DNA from 2 places in the Blautia sp. MCC283 genome. Region 2 is predicted to be linked to the other one. Evidence: riboswitches for the same ligand, from Rfam matches in the RefSeq annotation. Region 2 holds a riboswitch; the other holds the start of a gene.
What was found. Region 2 has a riboswitch for cyclic di-GMP ahead of GPK81_RS01780 (hybrid sensor histidine kinase/response regulator). Riboswitches for the same ligand answer to the same signal wherever they lie in the genome.

Region 1: another riboswitch for cyclic di-GMP. It lies ahead of GPK81_RS04220 (hybrid sensor histidine kinase/response regulator); the one in region 2 lies ahead of GPK81_RS01780 (hybrid sensor histidine kinase/response regulator).

Annotation. Positions count from the first base shown of each region.
Region 1 covers NZ_WQQB01000014.1:697-3,877, reverse strand. The annotation lists gene GPK81_RS04225 (ATP-dependent helicase) at 1-968, shown strand, start outside; cyclic di-GMP riboswitch class I at 992-1,067, shown strand; gene GPK81_RS04220 (hybrid sensor histidine kinase/response regulator) at 1,294-3,181, shown strand, end outside.
Region 2 covers NZ_WQQB01000005.1:106,882-110,062, reverse strand. The annotation lists gene GPK81_RS01790 (carboxymuconolactone decarboxylase family protein) at 1-256, shown strand, start outside; partial or broken gene GPK81_RS18410 (aldo/keto reductase) at 267-1,014, shown strand; cyclic di-GMP riboswitch class I at 1,556-1,646, shown strand; gene GPK81_RS01780 (hybrid sensor histidine kinase/response regulator) at 1,879-3,181, shown strand, end outside.

The DNA of each region.
Region 1 (3,181 bases), on a different contig from region 2:
GCAATCATGAGGATCTTACCAGCGGAACTTATGTCCTTTGCGACAAAACTTTCGGGGAAGGATGGACCTCAAAAAAAGCCCGGACAGAGATTCTGAATTTTACACAAGGGAGTGTATTTCTCTCGAAATCCTTACTTTTTCAGGCCATGTGGGAGTATCGGGACACAGGCTCCGGCTACATAAATCTGTGGGAACAGCTTTCTCTGGAAAAATATCTCCGACCGTCTTCCAGCGACTATAAAGAAAACAGGAGGCAAATCCTTTCCCTGTTAAAGAAAATGGAATCCTATCACAGTATCAGGGATTTTCTTAATGATCTTGTACTGAATGGCATGGAACCGGAAAAAGATGCGGTTTCCGGAGAATCTGTAAAACTGATGACGCTCCATGCCTCCAAAGGGCTGGAATTCGATTACGTATTTATCATTGGTGTAAATGATGGGCTGATTCCCTTAAATAGCCGTGATGCTTCTACAGAAGAGGAAGAGAGGAGACTGTTTTATGTGGGAATGACAAGAGCAAGGAAATTCCTGGAATTATCTTTTTACATCAATCCCGGAACTGCGCGGGTATTTCCAGGTCCAGGTCGCTACCTTTCCAGTCTTCCGGAGAAATATCTTGCCCATCCGGCAGATGCCACAAGAGATACAAAAGAAGCTGCCCGGCACCTTCAGGACCTGAAAAAGATGATCCTGGAAGAAAAACTCCGAAAATTGGAAACACCGAAAGAATATGCCAGATCCCAGGAACAGGAAACTTCTTTATCCCCAGATGAAAAGACAGCATTGCCGGAAAATATCCCACCAGAAACACCAAAACAACTTGTAGAACATCCCAAATACGGCCGCGGGTCCATTATCTCCGAAACCGAAGATACCATTGTGATACAATTTGATGATTACGGCGAAAAAGAAATGCTAAAAGCCTTTTCACAGCTGAAAAAAATTCCAAACAATATTCCCGTATAAATATACACTAAAATTATTAAAAAAATAAACACGGGCAAAGCAGCCGAAAGACTGTGGCGCAAAGCTATAGGGCCTGTAAAATGGCAGCCAGTTGCATAATTCAAAAGCACTATAGTTCTCTCTGTCTGAACATGGTGCTTTTTTTATTTTACCCCGTGGAGAGGAAATGGTGATGCAGATGGTGCACTTCTGATGTCCTATACGGCTCAGAAGCTGGCATGAACGGATATATACCAAAACCGGTAAGTATCAAGGATATCACAAGGAGATTAAACGGAAATATCGTGTAAAAAACAACGAAGAACTGGATGGCGCAATTTACGAAATGCTGCAACTGCTTGGAAAATGCAGTGGTGCCGATCGAGTATATATTTTTGATAAAAAAGAAAAGAACCGAAAAGAATACTTCTGTCTTCAGTATGAATGGAAAAATGAGGACGACATATTAGAAAAAGAACAGTTATTTTCAGAAATCACGGTAGAGGATATTCCACATTGGACAGACGAACTGAAAAAAGGATTGACGATCCAGGTTACAGATTGTGAAGAACTTTCTCCTATGGAACAGGAATACAACCTGATGAAGAAACATCACACATATTCCCGCGTCCTCGCACCTATTTTCAGCAGAGACCATTTAAGCGGATTTATCGGAATGGATCATTTTTATAAAGGAATCTCAGAACTGTTTATTCATCAGCTTGCGTTCGTAGGTGCTCATCTGAATACAGCCAGGGAAAATCTCCGCATGTTTACGCTTCTGGGAAAAAATCTTGAAAGCATGGAAAAAGAACGTCAGATCCTGAATGTTCTCTGTGAGGACTGTACTTCTGTATATAAAGTCAATCTTCTGGATGATACTGCCGAAGTTGTAAAACTGGAACAGGGTGCCAACGCTCCGAAGATTCCGAAAAGCAGAGAAAAAATCATACTTTGTTACTCAAAAGAACTGAAATACTATTATGATCATTTTGTCATAAAAGAATCCGCGCCGGATTTTTTGGAGACATTTGACTGTCAGAATCTGATAGGCGAGCTTAAAACCAGGGATAAGATCAGCCGCAGATATCAGTCCCGGGAAAATGCCAACAGGCATCAGTATTTTGAAATCAGAGCCACCAGACTTCCTTCTTCAACGGATTTTCCGGTTCTGATCGCTTTTCGTCATGTAGATGAGATCATAAAGGAGGAGCGAAATCATCAGAGAGAGCTGGAAGATTCTCTGGCAGAAGTGAAAATGAACAATGAGATCATATCCGCCATCAGTAAGATCTACTACATGATCTACCGGATCGACCTTCAGGATTTTTATTATGAGGAGATTACCGGCGGCAGTGAAAATCACCGTTTTACAGGAATGAAGGGAACCGCAGCTGCCCATATCACCAGTGATAGCAGCGAAAAAGTCGCGTCCAAATACAGGGCCATGGTAAAACAGTTTTATGACCTCTCCACTCTGAAAAAACGTCTGGAAAAAGAGGAGTCCATTGCAGTTGACTACCTTGCCACAGATAACAACTGGCATCTGGCCAGGTTTATTGTCCAGTCAAGAGCGGAAGATGGAACAGCCAGACAGGTTCTGCTTGTGATCCGCGTGATCAGTGAGGAAAAAAGGCGGGAAAAATATCTCATAGATGCGGTAGAAGAGGCCAACCGTGCCAATGAGGCAAAATCAGAGTTCCTTTCCAGAATGTCCCATGACATCCGGACTCCTATGAATGCCATTATGGGATTTACCAGAGTTGCAAGAAACCATCTCCATGAACCGGACAAAATACTGGACTGTCTGGATAAGATCAACTTAAGTGGAAGTAATCTGCAGCAGCTGATCAATGATGTCCTGGATATCTCCAGGATCGAAAGTGGGGAATTTCGCATTGATTCTGAGCCAGTAAAACTGTCTGAATTATGTAAACTTTACGAACAGAATATCCGTGGAACAGCAGAAGATAAGAACCAGAAATTTATCTGTAACCGACATGACATTATTTATGATACCGTGCTGTCTGACCGTCTGCGGATCGGTCAGATTTACATGAACCTGTTATCCAATGCAGTGAAGTATACTCCTGAGGGAGGAATGGTTGAACTGGAAGTTTATGAGGAACCATTTCCGGATAAAGATAAGATCCGCCTGGTTTCCATTGTCCGGGATAACGGGATTGGAATGAGCGAAAAATTCATGAAAGAAATGTATTCTCAGTTTTCCAGAG
Region 2 (3,181 bases):
TATTCATCATGCAAAAAGCGGTGGCGGGCAGATCTTAGTATGTGTAGCCGGCCGAGGGTTTTATCAGGAAGAAGGCAGGGATGCGGTAGAAATGAAACCGGGTGACTGTATTAACATTCCGGTAGATGTAAAGCACTGGCATGGGGCCGCTCCGGATGAATGGTTTTCCCATCTGGCAATTGAGGTGCCGGGAGTGGATTGTTCCAATGAGTGGTGTGAGGCGGTATCGGAGAAAGAGTACGCTGGATTAAGATAAGGAGAGCACTATGGAATACGGTAAACTCGGAAATACAGATATAGAAGTGTCAAAATTATGTGTGGGCTGCATGAGTTTTGGGAAAGCTGGAACCATGCATGACTGGACGTTGGATGAAGCTGAAAGTGAGAATGTTATCAAACATGCACTTGATTTGGGATATAACTTTTTTGATACAGCAAATGGATATTCAGCAGGAACAAGTGAGGAATATTTAGGTAAAGCATTGAAGAAAAATGTAGCGAGAAATCAGGTTGTGATTGCATCCAAGGTATATTTTAATGAAGGTCGTTTATCAAGACAGGCAATCATGAGGGAAATAGATGGAACTCTGTCACGTCTTGGAACCGACTATCTTGATTTATATATCATCCATAGATTTGACTATGATACACCAATTGAAGAAACTATGGAGGCACTGCACGATCTGGTAAAAGCAGGAAAGGTCAGGGCACTTGGTGCATCTGCCATGTATGGATATCATACAGATAGTTAAACGTGTAGCGGAGCTTGCCGAAAAGTATAACTGCAAAATGTCCCAGATAGCCATTGCATGGCAGTGGGCAAAGGGAATTCTATCGCCTATTATTGGGGCAACCAAAACGCAGTATCTGGATGATTCAGCCGGAGCATTTGACATTAAATTAACTGCCGAAGACCTTGCATATCTTGAAGAGCCATATGTTCCACATGAGATAGTTGGTGCAATTGATAAAAATCCGGCGCAAGGTGTTATTTTGCTTGATGAAAAGAAATAAAGTTTCAGTAATCATAGAGTGTATGGATTCAATTCCATCGGTAAGACGTAATCCTATAAAATGTCTGTGATTCAGTTCTTTATCTTTGTTTTCTGTTCTCATACTCCTCCTTCCACTGAGACTATTCCTCCCTCCGGGAGTCCACGTATTTCAATATCGGCTGTCCCTTCCGATATTAGAAATAGTGCTGTGAACACTTTCAGGTGGAACCAACAGACAAGTGAAACGTCTGTTATTGAGAGGGTATGGGGAGATCCCCATCAAGATAAATCCCATAGGAGAACAGGATGCCAAACGGCAATACTGTTAAACATGGGTGGATCTTGCTCTTATTTGTATCCCTCTATATAACGAAACGCTCAGAGGCTGTTTTACAGTGGGGGGAAAAGAAAAAATATCAAAAAAATGTTGAACGGAATGTATTAAATGTAATTGACTACTTATACAACTATACCAAGATAAAAAAATATACAGATTTTCTATCCAATATTATTGACGTGTAAAAAACTTCATGGTATTTTTATTTTGGGAAAAATGAAAATTATTTTAAAGGCAAACCTGTTGAAAGGCAGGGGCGCAAAGCCAGAAGGGACTAAAGTCAGAAAGCTTGACCATGTCAGCCGGTTGCCACTGTTTCCATATCAACATAATATATGGAAAAGATGTTTGAACAGAAGAGATTCCGATACCTTTTATACTATATAGATGTGTGATTTAAAAAAATATAATAGGGACACTGGCAGATTTTGGCAAGTGTCCTTTTTGTATGCAAAAATGGGTAACAAAACTGGCAGGGACAGGTTTTCTGTATACAGATAAAAGCAGGGTGAAGAAGGCATAAGACGGAGAGAGGATTTTTATAAAATGAAAAATTATGAGGACAAAATATATTCCTTAGGTGAGACTGTACCAGGACAGACACAGGCCATGTCACAGGCAGTACAGAAAACACTGGAAAATAATGGCGGGGTAGGCATAATGACAGGATATTATGACCAAAACCTGTCTGTTTTATCTGTGAGCAATCTGCTGTTACATAGTACAGGATATACATTCGACTCTTTTATGAAGCAGACAAACGGCTCATTGAAAAATTTCTTTTATGGCGAGGAAGATATACTGGATCGAGATCGTTTTTTGCAGCTTCACGGAGCAGGGGAATCACAGATCCTTACAGCAGACGGTACAGTGAATAATGTACGGCTTTATAAAGAAGATGCGACAGATGAGGCGGGCAGACAGATCTGGGTTATGTCTGTACAGGTCAACTGGGATCATGTAAATCTGGCACTGCTCAATGAGGCTATCTGTTCCGGCTTCTGGTATTTTGACTGTGACGAAAACAGTGAGATTGTGAATGCAAACTGGAGTCATGAATTCCGAAAAATGCTTGGCTATCATGACACTCTGGACTTTCCGAATAAACTGGAATCCTGGTCAGATCTTCTGCATCCACAGGATAAAGAAAGAGTAATGGTGCAGCTTCAGGCGGCAATTAAGGATAAGACGAACCAGATAAAATACCAGGTAGAGTATCGTATGAGAATGAAGGATAATCAATACCAGTGGTTTCGGGCATCGGCAGAAGTAATACGCCGTCTGGATGGTTCTGCCAGCAGGATTGCCGGGATTTTTATTAACATTGATGGGGAGAAAAAAGAAATCATGCAGGCACAAAAATCTGCTGCTTTCCACCGGGCTTTTACAAAAGCAGATCTGTGCGAGTATTATGTGAATCTGGAAGCGAATACTTTTGATACCTTTAAGGTTGAGCCGTCCCTGATGACCGTCTTTGAACAGAGTCATACATGGGATGAACTGATTCGGCATTTTGTGGATTCCTATGTTGTGGAGAAAGATAAGAAGGCGGTATCCTCTTTTTACGACCGTGGTTATATTGCAGAAAGGCTGAAGGGTCTGGAAACCGAATTGGCTTTGGAGTGCCGTATCACTCTGAATGGAGAAGAACGATGGGTCCGTAATGTGATCATACGCGGCGAGATAGAGGATTCAGAATATGCCATGATCTTTCTGCGGGATATCACAGAGACAAAGGTGGAGAGTGCACGGCATCTGCAGATGGCAGCGGATAATGCTTCCATGGAGCAGCTGATCCAGAGTATTGTGCGTCTGGTTGACCGTTTTGTTGTCTGTGATCTGGAAAATG